Regions from separate parts of the Streptomyces sp. NPDC048419 genome, predicted to be linked through region 1. Evidence: riboswitches for the same ligand, from Rfam matches in the RefSeq annotation. Region 1 holds a riboswitch; each other region holds the start of a gene.

Region 1 (9,514 bases):
TACATTTTTTACAGAGACAGCTCCGCGAGACACCGCTCAGCGAGAGACCGCTCAGCGAGAGACCGCTCTGCCGCGAGGAGGGGTATGCCATGACCCGACCGTCCGCCCGCTACGTCCTGCCCGAGTTCACCGAGCGCACCAGCGCCGGGCAGAAGACGATGGATCCGTACTCGAAGCTGCTGGAGGAGCGGATCGTCTTCCTCGGCACGCAGATCGACGACACGTCGGCGAACGACGTGATGGCGCAGTTCATGCACCTCGAGTACCAGGACCCGGACCGGGACATCTCGCTGTACATCAACTCCCCCGGCGGCTCCTTCACGGCCATGTCGGCGATCTACGACACCATGCAGTTCGTCGGCTGCGAGGTGGAGACGATCTGCATGGGCCAGGCGGGTTCGTCGGCGGCGGTGCTGCTGGCGGCCGGCACACCGGGCAAGCGGCTCGCCCTGCCGGGCGCACGTGTGGTGATCCATCAGCCGGCGCTGTACGAACCGGTGCAGGGCCAGGCCAGCGATCTCGCCATCCAGGCGGACGAGATGCTGCGGACCCGGGCCCGGCTCGAGGAGATGCTGGTCCGGCACACCGGGCGCAGCCATGAGCAGGTGAGCGCCGACATCGAGCGCGACCACATCCTGGACGCCCAAGGGGCGCTGGAGTACGGGCTGGTGGACCGCATCGTCACCAGCCGCAACGCCACCCTCGCGCCGCCCACCGGGCGGTGAGCGCCGGTGCTCCCACCCGAACTGCCTCCGCTGCCCGCCCTCACGCGCGCCGAGGGGGAGTTGATCGACCGTTACCTCGACGCGGTCGACCTGCTCGGTCGCATCAACCCGGCGTACGACCAGGACACCTACCGCGGGCTGCGGGCCGCGCAGGCGCTGGTGGGCAAGGCGGTCGAGCTGCGCGACGCCCTGGCGCTGATGCACCAGCGCGGCGAGACCGAACTGCACGCGCCGACGCTGGGGCGCGCACTGCGGGTCCTTGACGGAGAGCGGCGCAGCGCCCGGGTCACCGTGCCCCCGCACCCCGACAGTTGACGCGGCCTCGGACGGTCCGGAGACCCCGCTCCGGCGGCGAGGTGTCCGGACCCGCCCTTAAACGGACCAAATGAGGTACCGCCTTTTGGCGTAGACGGACCTCCAATTTTTCGACGGTTCCAGTTGCGCAACACGCGTGGACTCAGGGCGGAATGGAGCAGTCCGGTGCTGGTCCGGGGCTCGTCCGGGTCCTCAACGCCCGTTCGAACACAGGGGTGTCCACCCGAACGGGCGAGTGGTGAGTAACAACACAAATCCCCGGTTCCATTGGGATTTTCGGACATCGATAGACGAAGATCCCTGTCTGACGACAAGCCCCCGCCGCAGCGGCGGGGCGATCCGGGCGGACGCCGAGTCCTGCCGCCGCCCGGATGACTGGTCGACAGGAGTGGATCGGCAGGAGTGGAGGACCCAAGCACAACGGGTCGCCGGAACGGTCATGCCATGGCCGGGTCGAGCAGCCCTTGGGGTGAAGCCGCGTCAGCGGCCGGGCAACTTCGCCAGCCCGAATCCGACAGGTCATCCTTCACAGGCGGCTGACGAAGGGTTGCGCATGACTGCGCTCAATCGTGTCCCGTCGCTCATGGTCCGGGCCGGCACCGCCTCGGCTCTCACCATCGCCGCAGTGGGCGGCTCCATCGTGGTCCCGGGTGTCGCCTCCGACGCCGCGGCCGCCACGCCGGCGACGAAGGCACTTCAGATCGCGGCCTCGAAAAAGGGTTCCCCGTACAGGTGGGGAGCCATAGGGCCGCGCAGGTTCGACTGCTCCGGGCTCACGCTGTACTCGTTCAAGAAGGCGGGCAAGAAGCTGCCCCGCACGGCTGCCCAGCAGTACAACCGGACCCACCACATCTCCGCGAAGAGCCGCAAGGCCGGAGACCTCGTGTTCTTCCACTCGGGCTCCAGCGTCTACCACGTGGGCATCTACGCCGGGAAGGGGAAGATCTGGCACGCCCCCAAGACGGGCGACGTCGTGAAGCTGCAGAAGATCTGGACGAGGAGCGTCTGGTACGGCCGGGTCAGCTGACTCTCCCGCGGGGGCGGCGGCGACCTGACCTGCCGTCGCCCCCGCGGGGCCTGACCCGGGCTTGGCTGGATACCCGTATGCCATGTCCGAGCACCGTCGCTGCACCGCGCGCAACGAGACGCCGCTCGAGCGCGCCGACCGCAACTTCGTCGAGCTGCTGCAGGAGCTGCGTGTCGTCCAGACCGGAGTGCAGATCCTCTTCGCCTTCCTGCTGAGCCTGGCCTTCACCCAGCGCTTCCCGTCGCTCGACTCGCTCCAGCGCGCCACGTACGTCGTCACGCTGCTGCTCACGGTCCTCGCGGCCGCGCTGTTCACCGCGCCCGCCGCGCTGCACCGCTCGCTCTTCCGGCGGGGCGCCAAGCCGCACATCGTGCAGGTCTCGTCGCGGCTGGCCACGGTCGGCATGGGGGTGCTGATGTTCGCCTTCACCGGCTCCGTGCTGCTGGTGGTCGACGTGACCACGCACAGCCGGGCCGCCGGTGCGGCCGCGGGTACGGCAACCCTCTGCGTGTGCCTCGGACTGTGGGGCCTGCTGCCCCGGCTGGTGCGCCGTGCGGCCGCGTCCGACTAGGGCCACCGGCCGCCGCTCGGCTACGGCTCCTGCTGCCCGGCTGCCGTCACGGGCTCCGCCGGGGCGGTCCAGGGCAGTTCGATGGAGACCGTCTTGCCGCCCTCCCTGGTGGGCCGCACCCGCAGTCTTCCGCCACACTCGGCGGCCAGCCAGCGGATGATCACCATGCCCCGGCCGTTGTCCTGCTGGACGGCGGCGGGCAGGCGCTTCGGGAAGCGGGGGTGGGAGTCCGTGACGCCGATGCGCAGTTCCTCGTCACGGTGGAGCTCGATGTCCACCGTGAAGGTGGGTGACTGCCCGAAGGTGTGCTGTACGGCGTTGGTGGCAAGTTCGGAGACGATGAGCCGGACGGTCTCGGCGGTGTCGCTGCTCGCTGGAAGCCCCCACTCCGCCAGCGTGTCGACGACGTAGCCGCGGGCCGCGGAGACCGAGGCGGGTTCGCTCGGCAGAGTGACGGATGCTTCCAGATGGTCTGCCATGGCGCGGTCGTCCCTTTCCCACGGGGCCGGAGTCCGACACGGAGCGGATGGTTCGAGTACGGTCCCGGACTGGTGCTTCGTCGCCAGAGTGCCATTACTGCGCCTGTCACGGGTGGCGATCCACCAAGATATGCATATATCTGTCGCTCGATGCGGTGAACTCTGCGACGGGAGACCGTATTTGGGTGGCCCGGAAGGAGTAAGGAGTAGCTCATGCAGCACGGTCCCGCGGTGCGTCGCCGGAAGCTGGGCGCCGAACTGCGTGAGTTGCGCGCGAGTGCGGGCCTCACGAGCGGTGAGGCGGCCCGGCTCGCGGGCTGGCACCAGTCGAAGGTGAGTCGGATCGAGACGGGCGCCAGCGGGGTGAAACCGGCCGATGTGCGGTTACTTCTCGACGTCTACGGCGTCGCCGACGCCCAACTGCGGGAGTTACTGCTGATGTTGGCGGGGCCCGACGAGAGCGGCGGTCGGCATCACTGGTGGCACGCCTACCGCGGGGTGCTGCCGCCCACCTACCGCGACTTCATCAGCCTCGAGTCCCAGGCGAGCGCGATGAGCACCCTGGAGACGTCCGTCGTGCCCGGTCTGCTCCAAACGCCCGAGTACGCACGTGCGGTGACCCGCGCGGCGGTCGGCGGACTGGACGACGAGCGGCTCGACGCCCTGGTCGAAGTGCGACTGGCCCGGCAGGACGTGCTGCGCTCCGACCCGCCGCTGAGACTGACCGCGGTGCTGGACGAGGCGGTGCTGCGCCGGGAGGTCGGCGGCCCCGACGTCATGGCGCGTCAGCTGCGGAGACTCCTGGATTCGGCGCACCTTCCCCAAGTGCGGTTGCAGGTACTGCCGTTCGGCGCCGGCGCGCACGTCGGCGTCACCGGGCCTTTCGTAATCTTCTCATTTTCGAGCACTTCTGATCTGGACGTGGTTGTTCTCGACCACTTGACGAGTAGCCTCTACCTCGAACGGAAAGAAGACCTCCGGGCTTACAGCGAGGCCTTCAACGACCTCCAGTTCCACGCCCTTTCGCCCGAGGACTCGTTGGATTACATCGCCGCGATAGGTGACGGCGCGTAAGGAGGCACCATGTCCGCAATGCCTCGGCACGTACCTTCCAGTACCGATCTGCACGGTGTGCGGTGGCTGCGCAGCAGCTACAGCACCGGAGCCAACAACTGCGTCGAAACGGCGCGTCCGTGCTCCGGGCCCCTGGCCGGGCTGCTCGCCGTGCGCGACTCCAAGGACCCCGGCGGTCCCGCCCTGCTCTTCTCCCCCGAGAGCTGGACGGACTTCACGGCCGCACTCGTGTCCTGATCAGTCCTGCATCGCGCGGCACACGACCGTGTCACGCCGACTCATGGTCGCGTCTCGCCGATCACCAGGACAGCGCGTTCGATCTCAGCCTCGGAGAGGTCAGCACGGGCGGTGAGCCTCAGCCGTGAGATGCCGTCGGGCACGGAAGGAGGACGGAAGCACCCCACGGCGAGGCCTGCCGTACCGCAGTCGGCCGCCCACTGCACGGCCTGTTCCGGGGAGGGCGCGCGTACCGAGACCACCGCGGCGTCCGGGCGTACCGCCTCGTGACCCGCGGCGCTCAGTTGTGCGTGCAGCTCGGCGGCCACCGTGCGCGCCCGTGCCGCCCGCTCCGGCTCGCGGCGCAGCAGCCGGAGGGCCGCGAGGGCCGCGCCCGCCGCGGCGGGCGCGAGTCCCGTGTCGAAGATGAACGTACGGGCCGCGTTGACCAGATGGTCGATCACCTTGGCCGGACCGAGGACGGCTCCGCCCTGGCTGCCGAGCGACTTCGACAGCGTGACCGTGACGACGAGGTCGTCGGCGCCGGCGAGTCCCGCGGCGTCGGCGGCACCGCGGCCGCCCTCGCCCAGGACGCCGAGGCCGTGGGCGTCGTCGACCAGCAGTCCCGCGCCGCGCTCACGGCAGGCGGCGGCCAGTTCGGCCAGCGGGGCGGCGTCGCCGTCGACCGAGAAGACGGTGTCCGACACCACGACGGCCGGGCCCTCGTACGTCCGCAGCGCCTTGCGCACGGCCTCCGGGTCGGCGTGCCCGACGACCTGCTTGGCGCCCCGGGCCAGCCGGCAGCCGTCGATCAGGGACGCGTGGTTGCCCGCGTCGGAGACGATCAGCGAACCGTGCGGGGCCAGCGTGGCGACCGCGGCGAGGTTGGCCGCGTAACCCGAGGAGAAGACCAGGGCCGCCTCGAAGCCGCAGAAGTCGGCCAGCTCGCGCTCAAGCTCCGTGTGGAGCTCGGTCGTACCGGTGACGAGCCGGGAGCCGGTCGCGCCGCCGCCCCAGGTCCGCGCCGCCCCGGCCGCGCCCTCGACGACCTCGGGATGGCGGGCGAGACCCAGGTAGTCGTTGCTCGCCAGATCGAGCAGCGGGGAGCCGGCCGGACGCGGCCGCAGGGTCCGTACGAGTCCGGCGCGACGGCGCTGCTCCGCCTGTTCGTCGATCCAGCCGAACGCCATGACTCCTCCGGGGCTTTTGTAGGCAGTGGACAGACACTAGCCGGACCGGCGCCACCCCATGATGTGGCAATACACACACGACGAAGTGACTCTGTTGTTCCTTCTCTCCTTGGCCCGAAGCGGGTCGGTAGGACAGGATCGGCTCTCATGGACCTGCTGAACACGCTGGTGGACAAGGGGCTTCGGCGCGAGCTGCCGACCCGCGAGGAAGCTCTGGCCGTTCTCGCCACTTCCGACGACGACGTGCTCGATGTGGTGGCCGCGGCCGGGAAGGTGCGCCGGCAGTGGTTCGGCCGACGGGTGAAACTCAACTATCTCGTCAACCTCAAGTCGGGCCTGTGTCCCGAGGACTGCTCGTACTGCTCCCAGCGGCTGGGTTCCAAGGCCGACATCCTCAAGTACACCTGGCTCAAGCCCGAACAGGCCTCGCAGGCCGCCGCCGCCGGACTGGCCGGCGGCGCCAAGCGGGTGTGCCTGGTGGCGTCCGGGCGCGGTCCGACCGACCGGGACATCGACCGGGTCGCCGGCACGATCAAGGCGATCAAGGACGAGAACGAGGGCGTCGAGGTGTGCGCCTGTCTCGGTCTCCTCTCCGACGGCCAGGCCGAGCGGCTGCGTGAGGCGGGCGCGGACGCCTACAACCACAACCTGAACACGTCCGAGTCGACGTACGCGGACATCACGACCACGCACACGTACGCCGACCGGGTGGACACGGTGTCCAAGGCGCACGCGGCCGGGCTGTCCGCCTGCTCGGGTCTGATCGCCGGCATGGGCGAGAGCGACGAGGACCTGGTGGACGTCGTCTTCTCGCTGCGCGAGCTGGACCCGGACTCGGTACCGGTGAACTTCCTGATCCCGATGGAGGGCACCCCGCTGGCCACGGAGTGGCACCTCACCCCGCAGCGCTGCCTGCGGATCCTGGCGATGGTGCGGTTCGTGTGCCCGGACGTCGAGGTGCGCATCGCGGGCGGCCGCGAGGTGCATCTGCGCACCATGCAGCCGCTCGCCCTGCACCTGGCCAACTCGATCTTCCTCGGCGACTACCTCACCAGCGAGGGCCAGGCCGGCCAGACCGACCTGGAGATGATCGCGGACGCCGGGTTCGAGGTGGAGGGCGCCGGCCAGGTGACGCTGCCGGAGCACCGGGCCACGGCGGGCGGCGGGTGCGGTTCGCACGCCGGTGCCGGCTGCGGGTCCCACGAGGACGCCGGGTGCGGGTCCCACGAGGGCGGCGGCGTGTGCGGTACGGCCGCCGGCGCGCCCGCGGCGGGCGAGCTGCGCTCCGACCTGGTCGCCGTCCGCCGCCGCGGTGCCGGAACGGACCTCGCGCCCAATGCCTGACCTGCCCGTCCCCGAACTGCTGGAGCTGGACCGGCGGCATGTGTGGCATCCCTACGGCCCCATGCCCGGCCGGGCCGAACCGCTCGTCGTGGAGTCGGCGAGCGGGGTGCGGCTGCGGATGGCGGACGGCTCGGGCGAGCTGGTCGACGGGATGTCGTCCTGGTGGTCGGCGATCCACGGCTACAACCATCCGGTGCTCAACGAGGCCGCGCGCGAACAGCTGGGACGGATGAGCCATGTCATGTTCGGCGGGCTCACGCACGAGCCCGCCGTCCGGCTCGCGAAGCTCCTTGTCGACATGTCGCCCGACGGCCTGGAGCATGTCTTCCTCGCCGACTCCGGTTCGGTGTCGGTCGAGGTCGCGGTCAAGATGTGCCTGCAGTACTGGCGTTCACTGGGCCGCCCCGGCAAGCAGCGGCTGCTGACCTGGCGCGGCGGCTACCACGGCGACACCTGGCAGCCCATGTCGGTGTGCGACCCCGAGGGCGGGATGCACGAACTGTGGTCCGGGGTGCTGCCCCGGCAGGTGTTCGTGGACGCGCCTCCGGCCGAGTACGAGGAGGCGTACGCGCAGCAGCTGCGCTCGGCCGTCGCCGAGCACGCCCACGAACTCGCCGCGGTGATCGTGGAACCGGTGGTTCAGGGCGCCGGCGGGATGCGGTTCCACTCCCCCGCCTACCTGCGGGTGCTGCGCGAGGCGTGCGACGCGCATGACGTGCTGCTGGTGTTCGACGAGATCGCGACCGGATTCGGCCGTACGGGCTCGCTGTTCGCGGCCGGGCACGCGGCCGTGACGCCGGACGTGATGTGCGTGGGCAAGGCGCTGACCGGTGGCTACCTGACGATGGCGGCGACGCTGTGCACGCCGAAGGTGGCCGACGGCATCTCGCGGGGCGAGGTGCCGGTCCTGGCCCACGGCCCGACCTTCATGGGCAACCCGCTCGCCGCGTCCGTCGCCTGCGCCTCGATCGAGCTGCTGCTGGGCCAGGACTGGCTGGGCGAGGTCAAACGGATCGAGGCGGGGCTGCGGGCCGGGCTGGCACCGGCGCTCGATCTCCCGGGCGTGCGGGACGTACGCGTCCTGGGCGCCATCGGCGTCGTCCAGCTGGACCACGAGGTCGACATGAAGGCCGCGACGGAGGCGGCCGTTCGCGAGGGCGTGTGGCTGCGCCCTTTCCGCGACCTGATCTACACGATGCCGCCGTACGTCACCGGGGACGCGGACCTGGCACGGATCGCGCGCGCCGTGTGCGCGGCGGCACGGGAAGGATGAACATGCCGATCCTGATGATCACGGGTACGGGCACCGAGGTCGGCAAGACGATCGCGACCGCGGCGCTCGCGGCCACCGCGCTCGCGGCCGGCCGGACGGTGGCCGTCCTGAAGGCCGCGCAGACCGGTGTACGGCCGGACGAGCCGGGCGACGCCGCCGAGGTCGCGCGCCTCGCGGGCGCCGTCACTACGGCCGAACTCGCCCGCTACCCCGAGCCGTTGGCGCCGGGGACGGCCTCGCGGCGCGCCGGGATGACCCCGGTGCATCCGCAGGACGTCGCCGAGGCCGCCGCCAAGCTGGCCACCGAGCACGACCTGGTCCTGGTGGAGGGAGCGGGCGGTCTGCTGGTCCGCTTCGACCCGGCGGGCGGCACCCTGGCGGACGCGGCCGCGCTGCTGCACGCCCCGGTACTGGTGGTCACGTCGCCAGGTCTCGGCACCCTGAACACGTCGGAGCTGACGGCACGCGAACTACGGGCCCGCAAGCTCGACCTGCTGGGCATGGTGATCGGCAGCTGGCCCACCTCCCCCGATCTGGCCTCCCGTTGCAACCTGGCAGACCTCCCGGACGTCACGGACGCACCGTTGCTGGGCGCGCTGCCCGCGGGAGCGGCGGCCTTGGAGCCCGCGGACTTCCGCACGGCTGCCCGGAGTTGGCTGGCTCCGCGGCTGGACGGGGTCTGGGACGCGGAGGCGTTTCAGGTGCGCGAGGCGCCCTGACCACGGCGAGAGCGTTCCGGTCAGGGGGCGTGTCCGACCGTCTCCGGGCGGGTCGGTGCCCTGCGCACGATCGGCGGCCTGCCGTCCGCGTTCTCCTCCGTCAGGGCTTGGATCAGGGCGTGGTCCGGGGACAGATGGCATGCCGGGTCCGTGCGGGTGGGGTCGCCCGTGAGCGCGTAGGACTGGCAGCGGCAGCCGCCGAAGTCCTCCTCGCGGCGGGAGCAGCCGCGGCAGGGGTCGGGCATCCAGTCGGTTCCGCGATAGCGGGTGAAGGCCCTGGAGTGGTCCCAGATCCACGTCAGCGGGTGGTCTCGGACGTTCGGCGGGTCCAGGTCCGGCAGGGTGGCCGCGGCCGGACAGGGCAGGACGGTGCCGTCCGGGGTGACGGTGAGCGAGACGGCCCCCCAACCGCCCATGCACGGCTTGGCCACGCCGTCGAAGTAGTCGGGGACGACCCAGACCAGGGCGGGGCCGTCCGGGGCGAGCCGCTCGCGCCATCGCTCCACGGCTGCCTGTGCGCGGGCGAGTTGGTCCCGTGTGGGCAGCAACGCGGCGCGGTTGAGCAGGCCCCAGCCGTAGAA
Region 2 (9,514 bases), on a different contig from region 1:
CCGCGGCATCCCCGTCTACGAGCGCATCGAGCAGGCGGCGACCGCGCTCACCGCAACCGCCCGGCTCGCCACGGCAGTTCCCCACTCGCCCCCGGCGGCGCCGACGGCGCCGTACCGCATCCACGACGGCGGCTACGAGAGCGTCCGCGACCTGCTCGCCTCCTACGGACTGACCTTCCCCGCCGCCGAGTTCGTCACCGGGGCCGAGGAGGCGGTCGAAGCGGCACACCGTGTCGGCCATCCCGTGGCACTGAAGGCGATGGGTCTCGCCCACAAGACCGAGGCGGGCGGAGTGGCCCTGCACCTCGCCGACGACGAGGCCGTGCGCGCCGCGTTCTCTCGCATGCGCGCCGCCACGGGCGCCGAACGCTACGCCGTGGAGGCCATGGCCACGCCCCCGTACGCCCACGAACTCATCGTCGGGGTCCGCCGCGACCCCGCCTTCGGCCCCGTCGCCCTGGTCGGGATCGGCGGCTTCACGGCCGAGCTCCTCGCCGACACCGCCGTAGCCCTCGCCCCGCTGACGCAGGCACGCGCGCGTGCCCTGCTGCTCGAACTGCGGCACGCACGCCTGCTGACCGGCTGGCGCGGCGCCCCGGCCGTGCACCTGGACGCGGCGGCGGCCGCCGTGTGCGCCGTGGCCCGCGCGGCTGCCGAGCACGCCGAACTCGCCGACCTCGAGGTCAACCCGCTGCTCGTGCACCCCGGCGGAGCCCTCGCCCTGGACGCGCACGCCGTCCTGCGTGACCCCGAAGCGCCATACCCTGCCGGGAATTGAGACGCCGGGCCGGCCGGAGCAGAGTCGAAGGCATACACAGCTCACCCCCGCACGAGGAGCAGGCATGCCCGCCATCGACGCACAGGATCTCGCCGACCGCTACATCGCCCTGTGGAACGAACCCGACCCGGAGACCCGCCGCAAGACCGTGCACGACCTGTGGGCGGAGGACGGAGAACACATCCTCCTGCCGCCGCAGCAGATGCACGAGCAGGCGGTGGGCCTCGGCTTCACCAGCGCCGCCCTGGAGGCCAGGGGCCATGACGAGCTGCACGCGCGCGTGACGCGCGCGTACGAGGACTTCGTGGGGCCGGGCACCTACGTCTTCCGGGTCCAGGAGGCGGCCCGGCAGCTGCGGGACGTGATCACGTTCCGCTGGGAGGCGTTCCATCAGGAGGAGGGCCAAGTGACCGGAGGCGGCCGGGACTTCCTCGTCCTGGACGAGACCGGCCGCATCCGTTTCGACTACCAGTTCCCGGACTGACCTTCTGCGCCGTCTCCCGCTACCCCTTCTCCCGCCGGGTCCGGGCCCCCAGTGCGTAACAGACCAGCCCGATGCCCACGAACAGCACCAGAGGCACGACCTGGCTGAGCGTGTACTGCAGCCGCTCCCCGGCGAAGGACGCCGGCAGGGAGTCCGCCGGATCCCCCGCCGTACCGAACCAGCCGACCCCGAAGCCCGGCCAGATCAGCACGATCACGGTGAAGGCCACGAACGCGGTGGCGAGCCCGCTCACCAGACGTGCCCCGGCCCGTCCGCCCGGAACGGCGTACGGGCGGGGCACGTCCGGGTACTTACGGCGCAGTACCGCGAGACTCGGGAAGGTGACGACGTAGGAGATGAACGTCGTGCAGATGGTCAGGCCGAGGCCGGCCGCGAAGTACTTCTCGCCGTCGCCGCCGGTGAGGTTGAGGGCGATGACGAACAGGGCGGAGGCGAGGACGGCGGAGAGGAGGTTCACGCGGACCGGTGTGCCGTGCTTCTCGGAGATGCGGCCGAGCCAGGCGGGTCCCGCGCCGTCCGCGCAGGCCACCGCCTGGGCGCGGTGGGCGCCCATCGCCCAGGTGACGCCCGAGGTGAGCAGGCCGACGACGAGCCCGGCCGCCGCGATGCCGCCGCACACGGAGCCGAAGCCGGTGAGCGTGACGGTGCCGTCGGCCGCGATCGACCCGCCGTAGACGGTGAAGACGGCCTTGCAGGCGTCGATGAACCCGCCGAGGCTGCCGATGCGGTCGCCCGGCAGCACGAAGAGGATGCCGAGGATCGGGCCGCCGTACAGGAGCAGGGAGGCCAGGCCGGAGCGGAAGATGGCCAGCGGGATGTCGCGGCGCGGGTTGCGCATCTCCTCGGCGGCCGAGCTGGGCAGTTCGAAGCCGACGTAGTTGAAGATCAGGACGGGGACGAGGGCGACGAAGCCGGCGTAGGTGGGCGTGAATTCGCCGGCGGGCAGGGCGTGGACGCCGTTGCGGGCCGCGTAGATCACCACCGAGACGAGGAAGAAGCCGAGCAGCACGATGCGGGCGACGGCGCCGGCGATCGGCACCCACTTGCCGATCCGCACCGACTGCACCACCGCGAGCGCGCCGCCCCAGATGAAGGCGAGGCCGGCCGCGTACTTCCAGCCGCCGGGCAGCGGGGTGAAGAACTCCTCCCAGGTCGTCAGCGCGATGATGCACAGACTGCCGCCCACCCAGACCGGGTTGGAGATCCAGTACAGGAACTGGTTGACGCCCGCGGTGAGCCGGCCGAAGGCGAGCCTGGTCCACACGTAGGGGCCGCCCTGGACGGGGAAGGCGGCGCCCAGTTCGGCGACCAGCAGTCCGTACGGCAGGAAGAAGGCGACCGCCAGGATCGCCATCCAGGTCAGACCCTGCGGGCCCTGGGCGGCGACCGAGCCGATGGTGTCGAGGCCGACGAGCGTGCAGATGAGGAAGAACAGGACGTCGAGGCGGCGCAGATCCTTGCGGAGCAGGGTGCGCTGCTCACCCCAGCCCGCGGAGAGGTCCGGACTCTCGGGGCCCTGCCGGGGGCCGGATGTGGTCGGTGTCTGGGTCACGGCGGACTCCTACTCACGACGACTACTGACTGAATGAGCAGTCAGTAGTGCGGGAGTGTGGCCCCGGCCGCGCGGGGGTGTCAAGAGGTCGTCTGGGGCGGCGGCGCCCGGCGTCGGTAGGGTCGGGCGTCATGACCGTTCAACTGTGCGTTCTGCTGTGGTCGCGGCCGGGTGCCGCAAAGGCTCTGGCCGCCTACGAGGACAGGGTGCTGGCCCTGCTGGGCGAGCACGACGGCCGGCTGGTGCAGCGCGCCCGGGCCGACGGGGCCGACGGCCGGCCGGACGAGATCCAGCTCATCGAGTTCGCCTCGCAGGCCGGCTACGACGGCTACATGGCCGACGCACGCCGCACCGCGCTGGCCGCCGAGCGCGACGCGGCGGTCGCACGGACCGATCTGTACCCGGTGGAACTCGCCAAGTGACGGCCTGGCCCGGCACCGCACGCGGCAACGGAATAGGGTGACCGCGTGGCGAGAGTGCGGTTGAGCGTGGCCGAGCGGCGTGAGGAACTGCTGCGGGCAGCCATCGAGCAGATCGAGGCGCGGGGCGTGGCGGCGGTCAGGATCGCCGACGTGGCCTCCGCTCTCGGCGTGAGCAACGCCCTGGTGCTGTACCACTTCTCGACGAAGGAGAAGCTGGTCGCCGCCGCGTTCACGTTCGCGGCCGAGGACGACCTCGCCCATCTGCGCAAGCTGCTCGGCCGCCGTACGACGGCCCTGCGGCGACTGCGCTCGGCGGTGCGCTGGTACGCGCCGACGGGCCAGGCCAAGGGCTGGCGGCTGTGGATCGAGGGCTGGGCGGCGGCGCTGCGCGAGACAGCGCTGCAGGACGTCACGCGCGATCTCGACAAGCAGTGGAAGGCGGCGCTCGCCGAGGTGATCGCCGAGGGCGTGGCCGCCGACGAGTTCCGCTGCCCGGACCCGCACGGCGCGGCCCTGCGCCTGACGGCCCTGCTCGACGGGCTCGCCGTGCAGATGACGTCGTACGCCGGTGCGATCTCCCGCGCGCGGGCGCAGGAGTGGGTGGACGAGGCCCTGGCGCGCGAACTGGGCCTGGAGCGGAAGGCGTTGACGGCCTCCGAGCGCTGAGCCCCCGCCCGGGGCGGGGGCTCAGGTCACCCTGGTCGGCCTCCGCGGCCTCAAGCCACCTTGGAGATCCGCATCTTGATGTCGTTCGGCGACAGCGTCCCCTTGGCCGTGACGTGGTCCCCGGAGGACTCGCCGCGCAGCCGGCGGCCGATCCAGGGCACCAGGTACTCGCGCGCCCAGTGCACGTCGTCCCGGCGGATCTCCAGGGCGCCGCGGTGCGGGAGCGGCGGCCAGGGCTGGTCCGGGTCGGCCGGCACCTGAAGGCCGAGGACCTGCCCGGCCCGCAGCGCCACGCGCGTGTGCCCCTCGGGCGAGAGGTGGAGCCGGTCGCCGTCCCAGGCCCGGCGATCCTGCACGGTCTTGAGGGACCACAGGTCGAGCACCGGACAGCCGTAGCGGTCCGCGATGGCCCGGACATGGCCGTTGTAGGTGGCGATCTTGCCGCGCAGGTGCTTGAGCACGGGGACGCCCCGGGTGTCGAACCCGGTCGTCACCATGACGGTGCCGGCGACGTCGGTGAGCCGGACGACGGCCCGCTCGAAGCGCTCGGCGACCTCGTCGGGGTCGGTGCCGGGCCGGATGATGTCGTTGCCGCCCGCGCAGAAGGAGATCAGTTCCGGCTTCAGGGCGATCGCCTGGGGCACCTGGTCCGCCACGATCTGGTCGAGCAGTTTCCCGCGCACCGCCAGGTTCGTGTAGCCGAAGTCGCCCTCGGGTCGGCGGTCCGCGAGGAGCACCGCGAAACGGTCGGCCCAGCCGACGAACGCCCCGTCGGGGCCGGGGTCGCCGACGCCCTCGGTGAAGCTGTCCCCCACCGCAACGTACGACCCGATCACTGCTCTGCTGTCACTCTTCGAATCGTCTGCCACATCGACCGATGATCCACCTTCGAATGTGACCTACGCGACCGTAAGAAAGCGTCAGAAGGGCTTGACGGGCGGTGAGATAAGACACTTCTAAAGTGTTCGCCAAGCTCGGAATAACCACCTGGCCGGCGCTGTTGCCGTCTCAACTGCCGCACCTGTGCGCGGACATACCGAAGGCCGGACCCGGGGATCGAGGGTCCGGCCTTCGGTGGCGTGTCAGGCAGGTTGCCGCCGGGGGGTCAGCCGACGGTGACGCCCTTCGAGCGGAGGTAGGAGACCGGGTCCACGTCGGAGCCGTAGTTCGGCGTGGTGCGGATCTCGAAGTGCAGGTGCGGGCCGGTCACGTTGCCGGTCGCGCCGGAGAGGCCGAGCTGCTGTCCCGCGGTCACGGCCTGGCCGGCCGAGACGGATATCTGGGACAGGTGGCCGTACTGCGCGTAGTGGCCGTCGGCCAGCTTGATGATGACCTGGTTGCCGTACGCACCGCCCCAGCCGGCGGAGACGACCGTGCCGGTGCCGACCGCCTTGACGGTGGTGCCGGTCGGGACGACGAAGTCGACGCCGGTGTGGTAGCCGCTGGACCACATGCTGCCGGCCACCTTGTAGCCGGTGCCGATGGCGGAGCTGTTCACCGGGAGGGTGAAGCCGCTGCCGGTGGTCTCGGAGGCCTGCGTCGCGGTGGTCTTCTTCACCGTCGACTTCTTGACGGCCGACTTCTTGACGGCTGGCTTCTTGGCCGAGGCCTTCGGGGCGGCCGAGGACTTGGTGGCGTCCGGAGCGGCCTTCTTGCCGAGCGTGAGCTTCAGGCCCGGGTGGATCAGCGACGGGTCGTCGCCGACGGCCTGGCGGTTGTCCGAGTAGACCTTCTTCCAGCCACCGGCCACGTGCTGCTCATCGGCGATCTTCGAGAGATAGTCGCCGGACCGTACCGAATAGGTCCGAACGCCGTTGTGATTCACGGCACTCTTCTTCTCGGTGGCCTTCTTCTCGGCACCCGGAAGGGACTGGACGGCCTTTTGCGAAACCGACTGGGAAACGGAGTCCGCAGTGGCGGCGTGGGCGCCGGTGGCACCCATCAGCGGGAGCGCGAGCGCGGCGCCACCGGTTCCGGCTACGGCGATGGTGCGGGTGAAGCGCAGGGACTTCGGACGGCGGTGCTTACCCTTCGCGGGCATGACGAATTCCTCTCCGGCGCCTACGAGGTGAGCTGTCGGGTGCGGACTGGAGATGCCCGGCCGCGCGTTTGACGCGGCTTTACCCCAAGCCGTTCCGGGAACCGGAACAGGCGGTCATACCTGTGGGTCCCCCGTTCCTGCCGTTCACGGGTGAGTTGTGCGGGCACCGGGCAGCGGCAGGATTGGGCGTCCGTCCGGATCGGTGGCGAACGTAAGCGACGAAGACGCAAAGGGACAAGTGACGGTTCCCTGTGAAAGCGTTTCTGTTGATCCTTAATGGGAAATAGTGGTGACCCTGCGTGGATTACGGGAGCGTCTTCCCGTCGAATTCCCTTGTGAAGCACGTGAATTACGTGAACATGACGGACCACGTTCGGTCACGGATATGACGCTCCTCACGCGCCTTCCCGCCAGGAGGCCTTATTCCGGAGCGAGTTACACCAATGCCCCAATACGGACACAACGCTCACATGCGGCGCAGCCGGAAGACCGCCGCGTCGAGATCGCCTCGCAGGCCGGTGCGCAATCCGTGATGCAGAAGTACGGCACCTCTATGGATTTCGCCCGTTTCAGGGCATTCGTACGAGGCTGCCGGGTCGAGACCCTTCAGCCGCAGCGCGGGCACGGGCTCGCCGTAGCTCTGCGCCTGGAGCCAGGCGAGGACGACCGCCTCGTCCCCGCGCACGTACTGCACCGCGCTCAGCCCGCCCGTCGGCGGCCGCAGCCGGTACAGGTCGCCGTGCTGCACCAGAGGGCGGATCTCCTTGTAGAGGGCGACCCACTCCCCCGCCTCGGCCAGCTCCTCCTCGCTCCAGCGGGTGAGGTCGCCGCCGACGCCGAGCACGCCGGCCATGGAGCTGACGAAGCGGAAGCGCAGCGAGCTCACTCGGCCGTTGAGCTGGGTGTTGGGACTGTCGGTCACCCAGGCGGCCATCACGCGCGCGGGGTGGATCTGGCTGAAGCCGTGCTGGATGGCGAGCCGGTCGAGCGGGTCGGTGTTGTCGGACGTCCACACCTGGTCCGTGCGGCTCATGATCCCGAGGTCGATGCGGCCGCCGCCGCCCGAGCACGACTCGAAGGCGACACCGGGGTGGGCCGCGCGCAGCCGGTCCAACAGCGCGTACAGGGCGTGGACATGGTCGGTCCACAGCCGCTGCGGATAGGGCTCGCCGGGCCAGCCCGCATCGGTGAAGGCGCGGTTGAAGTCCCACTTCACGTAGTCGATCGGGGCACTGGAGAGCAGCGTGTCGAGCTGCTGCCACAGATAGTCCTGGACGTCCTCGCGGGCCAGGTTCAGTACGAGCTGATTGCGCAGTTCCGTCCTCTTTCGTCCCGCTTGGAACTGGACCCAGTCGGGGTGCTCGCGGTACAGGTCGCTGTCCGGGTTGACCATCTCGGGCTCGACCCAGATGCCGAACTGCATGCCGAGGGAGTGCACATGATCCGCCAGGGGCTTCAGCCCCTTCGGGAAGCGGTCGGGGTTGGGCGTCCAGTCGCCGAGTCCGGCCCGGTCGCTGGTGCGTCTGCCGAACCAGCCGTCGTCGACGACGAACAGCTCGACGCCGATCGCGGCGGCCCGCCGGGCGAGGGCGGACTGCTGCTCCTCGGAGATGTCGAACTCCGTGGCCTCCCAGGAGTTGAACAGCACCGGCCGGTCCCGGTCCGCGTGCGGGATCACGTACGCGCGCTGGTAGGCGTGCCAGGCGCGGCTCGCACCCCCGAAGCCGCCGTCGCTCCACAGGCCGGCGAAGACAGGTGTCGTGTACGACTGTCCCGACTCCAGACGCAGCAGTCCGGAGTCGTCGTGCCCGGCACCGCCGGTGATCTGCACGCGCGCGTCCGGCAGCTGTGCCACGGCTATCCGCCAGGAGCCGGACCAGCCGAGCGCGCAGCCGTAGACCTCGCCGTGCTCCTCGGTCGCATCGGTGTCGAGGGCGACCCAGGGCAGATGCTGGTGCCCGGTGTGGCCGCGGCGGCTGCCGACGACCTTCTCGCCGTAGGTGAGGGGCGAGGCGGCCGGCCGGGACTCGGCGGCCCAGCGCCCATGCAGCTGTGACAGCCGCCAGCCCACACGCTCGGGAAGGGTCCAGGTCGCCGCATCGGCCCGCAGCAGCTCCAGCGCGGGCCCCTCGTTGCCGAGGCTCACCCAGCGCTCCACGACGTCGTGCCGGATCCGGTAGTGCAGCGTGATCGTCAGCCCGCCGTCGCGGAAGCGCAGCCGCAGCCCGCCGTCGGCGCCGGGCTCGGAGTCGTGGGCCTCGAAGTGCCACTCCGTTCCGCGCCGCTCCTCGGTGCGGACCGACAGGGCGGGACGCACGAAGCGGGGGCCGCCCTCGACCGGGTACTCCTCGCGTCCGTCGAGCGGGGACTCGAAGGGCCAGTAGTCGGGCAGCGGGCGCACGGCGAGGGCCTCGGCGTCGGCGAGCGTGATCCTCGGGCCCCAGTGCAGATGCAGCAGCTCGTCGTCCTCGGTGAGGTGCACGGCGTAACTGCTCGCCGGCCCGCTCAGGAGCCACGTACGGCCGTTGTCGGCGATCTCCAGCATTCCAGCCCCCACACATCCGAACAGGTGCGCTCAATTGCCAACATCATCAAGGGCGGTGAGGCCTGGTCGCAACGCCTGTGGACAACTCATTGCCTCAGGAATCCATGTCGTATGGTCGACTGAGCGCCCGTCGACGAGTCGCGCCGTTCGGGTGGAGTGGGAGGAGCACCCGTGACGCAGCAGATTCCGTCGACCGAACCCGAGCTCGCCGGTGTCCGCAATTTCCGTGACGTCGGCGGGCTCCCGACCACGGACGGACGGCGGGTGCGGCGCGGAGTGCTGTTCCGCAGCGGCCACCTCGCCCACGCGACCGACGAGGACGCCGCCTTCCTGTCCTCCCTGGGCCTGCACACGATCTTCGACTTCCGTAACGCGGCGGACCAGAAGCTGGAGGGCCCGGACGTCGAGCTGCCGGGTGTCCTCAATGTGAACCTGCCGCTGACCGACCCGGCCGACGGCGCCGAGTTCTGGCAGATGGTCCGTGACGGAGAGATCGAGCAGCTGCGCGGCATCCTCGGCGACGGCCAGGCCGCCGGCCGGATGATCTCCTCCTACCGCACGATCATCAAGGAGCGCACCACCGAGCACGCACGCGTGCTGCGCTCGCTCGCCGGGGACAGCGTGCCCGCGCTGATGCACTGCGCCGCCGGCAAGGACCGCGCGGGTCTGTCCATCGCCGTGACGCTGCTCGCCCTGGGCGTCGAGCGCGAGGCCATCGTCACGGACTACCTGGAGTCCAACGCCAAGCACCGCCGCTACAAGGTGCACCGCAGCAGCTCCTCCGGCGCGGGCTACGCGCCCGAGGTGATGGAGCTGCTCAGCCCCCTGTTCGAGGCCCGCGCCGAGTATCTGGCGGCGGCCTTCGAGACGATCGAGCAGACCTGGGGCGACGTCGACACCTACCTGGAGCAGGGACTCGGTCTCACTCCGGAGCTGCGCGCGAGCCTGCGCGAGCGCCTGCTGGACTGAGCCGGGCCGCCCTTCGCGGACGGGCCCCTCCCCTGT
Region 3 (9,514 bases), on a different contig from region 1:
CTGCCGCACATCCAGAGCGCCCTGGACTTCTCCACCACGAGCCTGTCCTGGGTGGTCAACGCCTACACCCTCACCTTCGGCGGCCTGCTGCTCCTCGGCGGCCGCACCGGCGACATCCTGGGCCGGCGGCGGGTGTTCATCTTCGGCGTGCTGCTCTTCGCCCTGGCCTCCCTGCTGGGCGGCTTCGCGCAGACCTCCGGCCAACTCCTGGCCGCACGCGCCCTGCAGGGCGTGGGCGGCGCCATCGCCTCGCCGACCTCACTCGCCCTGATCAGCACGACCTTCCGCGAAGGCCCGGAACGCAACCGTGCGTTCGGCGTGTTCGCCGCGGTCTCCTCCGGAGGCGGCGCCATCGGGCTGCTCGCGGGCGGGATGATCGTCGAGTGGCTGAACTGGCGCTGGGTGCTGTTCGTCAACGTGCCCATCGGCGTGCTCATCGCCCTGGCCGCACCCCGCTTCATCAAGGAGTCCGAACGCCACGCCGGCCACTTCGACATCGCCGGCGCGCTGACCTCCACCGTCGGCATGGTGCTGCTGGTCTACGGCTTCATCAGAGCCGCGCAGGAGGGCTGGCGCGACGCGCTCACGCTCGCCTCGTTCGCCGGGGCGGTCGTCGTACTGGCCGCGTTCATCCTGATCGAGCGGCGCTCCCGGCAGCCCATCACGCCGCTGCACATGTTCGCCGACCGCAACCGCGCAGGCACGTACGGGATCATGCTGAGCCTCGCCGCCGCGATCTTCGGCATGTTCTTCTTCCTCACGCTCTTCGTGCAGGACGTGCTCGGCTTCAGCCCGCTGGAGGCGGGGCTGGCCTTCCTGCCGGTCAGCGCGGTGATCGCCGTCGGCGCGGCGCTCGCCTCGAAGTTCCTGCCCAGATTCGGCCCCAAGCCCTTCATGGTGGTGGGCGCCATCCTCGCGGCGGCGGGTCTGGCCTGGCTGACCCTCACCGACGTCGACTCCACCTATGCGGGCAGCATCCTCGGGCCGATCCTCGTCTTCGGTCTCGGCATGGGCATGCAGTTCGTGTCCCTCACGATCATGGCGCTCTCCAACGTCACCGTCCGGGAGACCGGCGCGGCCTCCGGGCTCCTCAACGCCACGCAGCAGGTGGGCGGTTCACTGGGCCTGTCCATCCTGGTGACGATGTTCGGCACGGCCAGCACGAACGAGGCGCACAAGCAGATCCCCCGCTTCCTGGCCCAGGCGACCCCGCTCGAACGGCTCCACTTCCGCCGCACCGGCCGGCTGCCGTCCCCCTACTCCGACCACGTCCTCACCTCCGGCGTCTCGGCCGCCTTCGTCATGGCCGCGATCTTCGCCGTGGTCGCCGCGCTGATCGCGGTGGTGGTGATCCAGGTACGGCCGTCGGACCTGGAGCGTCTGCAGGGCGGGGTGGGGCCGGGGACCGGGCAGGGCTGAGCCCCGGGATCCCAGTTCTCCCGCGTGAACGGCAGCGCGGGGCGTCAGCGTGCGAACTTCGCCACGGCCGCCGGGGTGACGGGGGTGAAGAAGTTGACCAGGTTGCCATCGGGGTCGCGGAACAGCAGCGACCGGTTGCCCCAGGGCATCGTGGTGGGCTCGGTGACGAAGTCGCTGACGAAGCCGGACAGGTTCCGGTGCACGCGGTCCACGTCGTCGACGAGGAACTCGGTGATCACGCTGTGGTTGTGCGCCGGGCGGGCCGAGCCCGGGGCGAACAGCGGGACGGTGCGGGTGCCGGCGATCGCCAGGGTGGCGCCCGAGGTCCTGAGTTCGGCGAAGTCCTCGGTGGCCCACACCGCTTGCACGCCTGTGGCGCGCTCGTAGAACTCGACGAGGCGTGCCACGTCAGCGGTGATGATGCGGATCGAGACGAAGTTCATGGGGATCTCCTTGGCTGTGCCGGGTCTGCCCGGCCTTTCTGCGGGCGTGCACTCAGCAGGCTAGGAGAAATAGAGGACAGAATCGGTCCTGTATCGGCGCTAGGCTGCGAACATGCCTCGACCCACCGGCCGCGTACTGACACTTCTGGAGCTGCTGCAGTCGGGCGGCACCCGCACGGTGGCCGAACTCGCCGACCGCCTCGGCGTCGAAGGGCGCACCGTGCGGCGGTACGTGGACCATCTGATCGACCTGGACGTACCCGTGGAATCGGTGCGCGGCCGCTACGGCGGATACCGGCTCGGCCCCGGATACCGCCTGCCCCCGCTCATGCTCAGCGACGACGAGGCGCTGGCCGTGCTGCTCGGCCTGGTCGCCGGCCGCCGGACAGGGCTGACGACGACGGAGCGCACGGCGAGCGAGACGGCAGCGGCGAAGATCCGGCGGGTGCTGCCCAAGCACATCGCCCGTCGGCTCGACACCTTCCTGGACGCTCTCGCGTTCACGGATCGGCCCGGTGATTTCGACACCCCGGACGCCGATGTCCTGCTCACCCTCGCCGATGCGGTACGCCACCGCCGGCCGGTCTCGATCCGCTACACCGACCGCGGCGGACGGCTCAGCGAACGCCCGCTGCACCCTTACGGAATCGTCGCCCATGCGGGCCGGTGGTACGTCACGGGCAAGGACGCCCGGATCGACGAGGACCGAACCTTCCGGCTCGACCGCATCGCGGACGCCAGGACCCTGCCCGGCTCATTCGAAGCGCCCGCGGATCTCGATCCGGCACAGCGCGTGCTGTCGGCGTTCGCCACGGCCGAGTACCGGCACGAGGTGACCTTGCGGATCCACGGGACCGTCGGGCAGATCCGCGCCCACCTTCCCGCCGGCGTCGCGACCCTGGAGGAACACGCGCCCGTGGCGGGGGAGGACCGGGCGGGCGAGGACCGGGCGGGCGAGGACCAGGCCACCGAGCGCTGGCTGCGCGTCGAGCTGCGGGCGGAGCGGCTCGACTGGCTGCCTCCGTTGCTCGCCGCACTCGACCGGCCATTCGTCATCGAGCGCCCCGACGAACTGCGTGACCTCGTCGGCGCGCTCGCCGACCGCCTCACGTCCTACGCCCGCCGAGCCTGACAGCGTCAGCCGCCCGAGACCGTCTGCCCACCCCATTGCTCCGGAGCGACGTCCGCGAGGGTCTCCGAGAACGTCCACTGATGTCCGGCCAGGTCCTCGGCCGTGTACTGGCGCTCCCCGTACTCGAAGTCGGTCGGCTCCATGACGATCCGCGCACCGTGTTCCCGCGCCCGCGCGCAGTGGGCGCGCACGTCGTCCACCCGTACCGTCACCGAGTGCGTGACCTCGCCGGGACGCGGGGGCCTACGTTCGCCATGGGTGTCCCCGACGATCACGGCGCCGTCCCCGAAGGCGAGTTGGGCGCGGTGGTCCTCACCGATCCGCACCCGCTCGGCGAACCCGAAGGCCACGCCGAGCCACGCGACCGCCGCGCGCACGTCGGGATAGATCAGGACCGGAATCACGGTCGACGAAGGAATGGAGCGGTTCGGCTTCAGGTTCATGGCCGACTCCCTGGCAGCGGTAATCGAGGGGCGGGTGGCGCGCCGGTCGTGCCAGGCTAGCCCGTCGGTCGGCGCCGTACGTCGCCGAGTTCGCCAGGGGAGCCTCAGTGACCGCATCTCGCCTCACGCCGTTGCTGGACCAGTTCGACTTCGCCTGCCGGCGGATGGCACACCGTATGGCGGGGCCGTTGATGGACAGCGGTGACGGGTCGGACACCGGAGTCGTGCCGCTGATCGGTGAGGAGTACGTCTGGGAGCCGGTGCCGGAGTGCTGGTCGGTGCGGCGGCGGGTGGACGGGCCCGGGGCGTGTGCGACGCATCTGGCGGGCAGCGCCGACGGGGAGTGGGGGCGCGACGCGGCGCCCTACCCGCACCCGTGGCCGCCGCCCTTCACCACCATCGCTTGGCGTCTGAGCCACCTCAGCGAAATGCTGTTCCTGCGCGCCGACCACACGGCGGGCAGCCACCGCCTCACCCGGGACGACTACCTGGTCAGCGGCGACGCGACGGCGGCCGTCGCCGCCTTCGACGCCGCCGTCACCGCCTGGCGTAAGGCGCTGCTCGGCGCCGGCGACGCGGCGCTCGACACGATCGGCCACTGCACCTATCCGCACGGCAGCGACGCGGAGGAGCCGTTCGTCGACATCGTGTGGTGGGTCAACCAGGAAGTCCTGCACCACGGCGCGGAGATCGCCCTGCTGCGGGACCTCTACCGCTCACGGCGTGGGGATCAGCCCGAGCCGCTGGGCCCGTAGCACGGTGCTGATGCGATCCCGGGTGCCGAGCTTGCGGTAGATCTTCTCGACGTGCTTGTGGACCGTACGGTCCGAGATGCCGAGCCGGCGGCCGATCGCGGCGGCGGTCAGGGCGTCGGCGAGCAGGAGCAGCACGGTCAGTTCGCGGGGCGTGAGGGCGCAGTCCGCGGGCCGTTCCCGAGCGGGGCCCGGCCCGGCCGACCGCTGCCAGCCTTCCAGGAGCTGCCGCTGCTGTTCGACCGCCGCCAGCAGCGGCTGCACCTGCTCGGCAGCTCGGACCTGGTCGTCGGTGAAGTCTCCGCCGGAGCGGTAGACCATGCATCCGGTGATCGGCGTCGTCGTCCGGGGCAGCGGAATCGCCAGCACATGGTCCGCGTCCAGTACGTCGCGGATCAGGCGGGCACTCGGGCTCGCCGACCAGGCGGAACCGGCGCTACGGCGCGCGGTGAGGGGCGTCCTGTCAGGTCCGGCGGCGTAGTGGTGCGAGAACGGATACCCCGCGCGCAGCAGGCCCAGATCGGCCTCCCCGAGCCCGTCGAACGCGGCGGCGACAGCGGGCGGCATGCCCACCGTGCCCTCGTCCTCGTTCCAGTCGTCGAGCTTGTACACCAGGGTCTCGCCGCCGCACACCCCCGGCAGCGCACTGGCCAGCAGCGGCCAAAGCCGCGCGGGATCACGTTCGTTGAGCGCGGCGACGGCCACCGTCAGCATGCGCTCGTGCGCCGAACCCCGCGCCTGTCCCACGTGCCTCTCCGCTCGTCCGCCGTCTACGCAGTTGTACCCATACCGGCGACACCCTGCGCTGCCCGAGACTGCAACGGGCAACCGCGACGATCTCAGATCCTCTCACCGTGCGGGCCGCCGGAGCGGGGGACCGGCGGCCCGCCGCATGTCTTTACGCGGGGCGCACGGCGATCCGTATGGCCGCCTCCCCGGCGTTGTGGATCGACTCCTCGCGGATGACCGAACCGGGGCCGGGCGCATGGATCATCATGCCGTTGCCTGTGTACAGGCCGACGTGGCTGAAGTTGTCGTGGAAGAAGATCAGGTCTCCGGGCCGGCTCTCGGCGAGCGGGATCACCGTGCCCGTGCTCGCCTGCTCGGACGTGCTCCGCGGCAACGCGACCCCGGCGGCCTTCCACGCGGCCTGGGTGAGACCCGCGTTGTCGTACGACTCCGGTCCCACCGCACCCCACAGGCACGGCCTGCCGATCTGCGCGCGGGCGAAGGCGACGGCCCGGTCCGCCTGGGTGCCGACGGGCGTCTCGACGGCGGGGATGCCGGTGTCGAGGACGCTGGGCTGCCCCATCCGCCAGTCCACGGCGGCCGGGATGCCGGTGTCCAGGACGGAGGGCTGCCCCATCCGCCAGTCCACGGCGGCCGGGATGCCGGTGTCCAGGACGGAGGGCTGCCGCATCCGCCAGTCCTCGGCGGCCGGTATGGCCGTGTCGAGCACGGTGGGCTGCCGCATCCGCCACTCCTCGGCGGCCGGTACGCCCGTGTCCAGGACGCTGGGCTGCCGCAGCCGTATGCGCCACGCCTCGTCGGACATGGCCGCGCCCGTGTCGAGCACGGTGGGCTGCCGCATCCGCCAGTCCTCGGCGGCGGGTACGCCCGTGTCGAGCACGGTGGGCTGCCGCATCCGCCAGTCCTCGGCGGCGGGTACGCCCGTGTCGAGCACGGTGGGCTGCCGCATCCGCCAGTCCTCGGCGGCGGGTACGCCCGTGTCCAGGACGCTGGGCTGCTGCATCCGCCACGCCTCCTCGGCGGCGCGGCGGGACTGCTCCGCCGGGTCCTGCCAGGTCGGGAGGGCCTGGGGCTGGGCGGCCGTCAGCGGGGCCACGGACGTCTGCCGGGCGGTGTACCGGTACAGCAGGTCGCTGGCCGCCGCGATCTTGCGCTGGTTGGCCTGCTTGGAGCGGCGCAGCACCACCTGCCTCGGCTCCTGCGGGGCCGCGGGCAGGACCGCGGTCTCCTGGCGCTGAGCCGGCACGGCGGGCAGCGCGGCCGTAGGTCCGGCCGTCAGCTCCGCCGCGGGACGCCGGCGGGGCTCCGCGGCGGGCAGTTCGAGCACGGGCCGGGCGGGCGCCTCCAGCTCACGGGCGGCTCCGGCGGCACGCGTCTCGGAGGGCCGCTCGGACGCCTTCGGGCGGGCCGGCGCGCTGCGCTGGGCGGACATCCGGTCCGTAGGCAGGATCGCCGGAACCGTCGGGCCCAGCGACGAACGTGCCCCCCGGAACCACTGCCGGGCGATGTTGTCCAGATCGGGATCCGAGGCCCGGCCACCGGCGGCGCGGCCCCGGGGCACCGACTGCGCCCGGGTGATGTTGTGAAGACCGGTGTCGCTCTCGGCCCGGTCGTACAGGCTGCTCACCCGCTGCTGGACGTCCTCGCGGCTGGGGCCCTCGTCCCCTGTGATCGGTGCGGCGTCGGCGGTCTGTGAGAACAGGGCCACCGAGGTGAGCGCAGCGGTCGCGAGAGCGGAGTTGCGCATTCCGGGGCCGAGGCCTCCGGGGCGCGACGATCGTTCCGGCGCCATGGGAGCCGTACTCCTTCCATCTCCGCCTACCGAGTTAGCTGTCGGGTTCGGGCGGTCGATCCGGAAGGTATGCCCTACGGCCGTTGCCCTGGTGGGCAGCTGGGCCGATTCACCCCATCGTTCGGTTGGGTCCCCGGCTCCGGCTGCCACGAGGGCGCACCGGACTCGGCGGAGGCCGCACGTCCCGGCGGGGCGCCGGAGGAACTCGTGTGGCCTACCGCCAAACTAGCCAACTTGTGCGGCTCGTGTGAAGGTTGAAGGGCGGAATGTCCGATACGCTTTTGTGACCTTCGTCGTGACGTTCCGTCAGATGCGTGCTTCGTGCACACAGCGGGTGTGGAAGGCGACGGTCCGTCGCGAACGGACGGGTGTCAGGACTGACCCGACTCGTTCCCGGCCGCCCGCTCGGCGTTGCGCTTCTTGATCCGCGCACCCTCCTTGCGGACCTCCACCTGGGTCGCGCGCTCCTTCTGCAGCCACTCGGGCTGCTCCTGCTTCAGGGCGTCGATCTGTTCGGTGGTGAGCGCCTCGGTGACGCCTCCGCGGGCGAGACCGGCGATGGAGACGCCCAGCTTCTCCGCGACCACCGGACGCGGATGGGGGCCGTTCGCCCGCAGCTCGCGCAGCCACGCGGGCGGGTCGGCCTGCAACTGGCCGAGCTCGGCCCGCGAGACAGTGCTCTCCCGGAACTCGGCGGGGGTGGCCTCGAGGTACACACCCAGCTTCTTCGCCGCGGTCGCGGGCTTCATCGTCTGGGTGTTCTGGTGCGACGTCATGTGGTCAAGGGTATCGAGCGGGAACGAAGGCGCCGACCACGGCCGGTAACCTTGCAGCGTGACAGGCTCGCAGACATCCCCCACGTTCCGGCTCGCGTACGTCCCGGGGGCGACGCCCGCCAAGTGGGCGCGGATCTGGAACGAACGCCTGCCCGAGATCCCGCTGACCCTCCTCGCCGTACCGGCCGCCGACGCCTTCGGGCTGCTGCGCGCCGGTGACGCCGACGCCGGACTCGTACGGCTGCCGGTGGACCGTACGTACTTCAGCGCCATCCCCCTCTACACCGAGACGACGGTCGTCGTCGTCCCCAAGGACCACCTGATCACGGCCGTGGACGAGGTGACCCTGGACGACCTCGAGGAGGAGGTCCTCTTCCACCCGCTGGACGACGTCTTCGAGTGGGACCGGCCGCCGGGCGAGGAGGCCTTCGAGCGGCCCGCCTCCACGGAGGACGCCGTCGAGCTCGTCGCTGCCGGTGTCGGTCTCCTGATCGTCCCCCAGTCGCTGGCGCGCCTGCACCACCGCAAGGACCTCGTGTACCGGCCGGTGATCGACGCCCCCCAGTCCGGCGTCGCCCTGGCCTGGCCCGAGGAGGCCACCACGGACCTGGTCGAGGACTTCATCGGCATCGTCCGCGGCCGTACGGTCAACAGCTCCCGCGGCCGCAAGGCGGACGCGCCGGAGGCGAAGGCGAAGACCGGCGCGAAGGCCGGTGACCGGCGCACTTCCACCGGCGCAAAAACGACGGCACGCAACCCCAGGGGCAAATCCGACGTCTCCAAGGGCGCCAAGCGCAGGAAGCCCCGCCGCCGGGCGTAGCCCTCGGGTGGGGTGGCGTGGCCCTGTGTCGCACGGGTCACCTTCACCCTCTCAGGGGGAGTCTTGCTTCGCATGGGGGAGCGCTGCGAGGACAGCGCCGCGGACGAGCTGCGTACCGCCGAGGTACGTGCCGACCAGCCGCACGCCGACGCACCGCCGGCCGTCCCGGCCGACCGCGGGGGGCGCGCGCGGCTGCGCGCGGCGCTGTGGCGGTCGGCGTCCTTCGTCGGGCGCACGCTGCGCGGCGAGTGGTACGGCATCGTGGTCGATCCGGTACGGCAGCTCATGAGACGCGGGCTGTCCGCACTGACACTGGGGTTCGTGGCCGCCTTCGGCGTGATCTTCTTCCACGCGCTGGCGCAGCATCCCACCGGTGCGGTGGCGGTGCGCATCCTCGGCGGCGTCAACGCCGACCTGCCGCTGTGGCTGGCCCTCTTGCGCACGCCGGTGTCCCTGTACGTCCCGGCCCTCGACCTGCCCGTGTGGGCGGGCATCACACAGCTGTTCCTCGCCTTCGCGCTGGCCGAACTCGTCCTCGGCCGCACCAGGACGCTCGTCGTCTCGTACGCGACCACTCTGGCCGGCACCCTCATGGTGCGCGTGATGATCGCGCTCGGCGCCGGGTGGGGCGGCCTCGGACTGCCGCCCGAGGTCGGGCGGGTGCTGGACACCGGGCCGTCCGCCGCGGTCGTGGGCCTGTTCACCTACGTCGCCGTCGTCCGCCGCGCTCCCGTCCTCTTCGCGCTCACCAGCGGGTCCATGGTGTGGGAGTCGATCGCCGTGCCCAACCTGGCCGGCCGTGAGCACCTGATAGCGATAGGCGTCGCCATCGTGCTGGCCCTCCGCGGCCAAGCCCGCTCCCGGTCCCGTCCATTGATCGGTCTTCGGCGGCGTGTGCGCTCCGTGAAGTAGGGAGATCTGGCTTATCTTCGCCACGAAATCCGACATCCGGAGTAAATATGCAAAATACGGATGCACTGGTTGACGTGGCGGAAGAGACGGCGGTCGTCGCACCTCCCTGCCCTCCAGAGCGCCGCGCCCCCGTACGGTCCTTGCTCGTCGGCCTCGGCATCGTCGCGGCCGCGGGCCTGGCCGCGGTCCTCGTGCTCACCGGCGTCGGCTGGCTGAACCGGCCCGCCGTCGCCGCCTGGCGAACCGTCTGCCTGGCCATCACCGTCCAGGCGCTG

Evidence for each region. A riboswitch is a leader RNA that binds a small molecule or an ion and turns the genes downstream of it on or off. The one in region 1 is predicted to bind cyclic di-AMP.
Region 2: linked by a shared signal. The riboswitch ahead of ACGFYN_RS29695 (peptidoglycan DD-metalloendopeptidase family protein) and the one ahead of ACGFYN_RS22005 (C40 family peptidase) in region 1 are both predicted to bind cyclic di-AMP.
Region 3: linked by a shared signal. The riboswitch ahead of ACGFYN_RS33625 (NlpC/P60 family protein) and the one ahead of ACGFYN_RS22005 (C40 family peptidase) in region 1 are both predicted to bind cyclic di-AMP.

The regions. Positions count from the first base shown of each region.
Region 1 covers NZ_JBICXT010000010.1:139,413-148,926, forward strand. The annotation lists gene ACGFYN_RS21995 (ATP-dependent Clp protease proteolytic subunit) at 90-725, shown strand; gene ACGFYN_RS22000 (hypothetical protein) at 732-1,040, shown strand; cyclic di-AMP (ydaO/yuaA leader) riboswitch at 1,379-1,590, shown strand; gene ACGFYN_RS22005 (C40 family peptidase) at 1,594-2,067, shown strand; gene ACGFYN_RS22010 (DUF6328 family protein) at 2,150-2,638, shown strand; gene ACGFYN_RS22015 (ATP-binding protein) at 2,659-3,117, opposite strand; gene ACGFYN_RS22020 (helix-turn-helix domain-containing protein) at 3,331-4,191, shown strand; gene ACGFYN_RS22025 (DUF397 domain-containing protein) at 4,201-4,428, shown strand; gene ACGFYN_RS22030 (8-amino-7-oxononanoate synthase) at 4,470-5,597, opposite strand; gene bioB (biotin synthase BioB) at 5,745-6,941, shown strand; gene ACGFYN_RS22040 (adenosylmethionine--8-amino-7-oxononanoate transaminase) at 6,934-8,214, shown strand; gene bioD (dethiobiotin synthase) at 8,217-8,933, shown strand; gene pqqE (pyrroloquinoline quinone biosynthesis protein PqqE) at 8,954-9,514, opposite strand, start outside.
Region 2 covers NZ_JBICXT010000016.1:73,136-82,649, reverse strand. The annotation lists gene ACGFYN_RS29725 (acetate--CoA ligase family protein) at 1-778, shown strand, start outside; gene ACGFYN_RS29720 (hypothetical protein) at 843-1,262, shown strand; gene ACGFYN_RS29715 (APC family permease) at 1,282-2,835, opposite strand; gene ACGFYN_RS29710 (hypothetical protein) at 2,967-3,257, shown strand; gene ACGFYN_RS29705 (TetR/AcrR family transcriptional regulator) at 3,303-3,923, shown strand; gene ACGFYN_RS29700 (SGNH/GDSL hydrolase family protein) at 3,974-4,759, opposite strand; gene ACGFYN_RS29695 (peptidoglycan DD-metalloendopeptidase family protein) at 5,029-5,964, opposite strand; cyclic di-AMP (ydaO/yuaA leader) riboswitch at 5,969-6,153, opposite strand; gene ACGFYN_RS29690 (alpha-galactosidase) at 6,431-8,509, opposite strand; gene ACGFYN_RS29685 (tyrosine-protein phosphatase) at 8,681-9,478, shown strand.
Region 3 covers NZ_JBICXT010000020.1:34,987-44,500, forward strand. The annotation lists gene ACGFYN_RS33595 (MFS transporter) at 1-1,419, shown strand, start outside; gene ACGFYN_RS33600 (VOC family protein) at 1,464-1,862, opposite strand; gene ACGFYN_RS33605 (helix-turn-helix transcriptional regulator) at 1,975-2,994, shown strand; gene ACGFYN_RS33610 (VOC family protein) at 3,000-3,437, opposite strand; gene ACGFYN_RS33615 (DinB family protein) at 3,602-4,192, shown strand; gene ACGFYN_RS33620 (LuxR C-terminal-related transcriptional regulator) at 4,154-4,903, opposite strand; gene ACGFYN_RS33625 (NlpC/P60 family protein) at 5,088-6,731, opposite strand; cyclic di-AMP (ydaO/yuaA leader) riboswitch at 6,740-6,912, opposite strand; gene ACGFYN_RS33630 (DUF5997 family protein) at 7,103-7,507, opposite strand; gene ACGFYN_RS33635 (LysR family transcriptional regulator substrate-binding protein) at 7,566-8,327, shown strand; gene ACGFYN_RS33640 (hypothetical protein) at 8,400-9,239, shown strand; gene ACGFYN_RS33645 (permease) at 9,287-9,514, shown strand, end outside.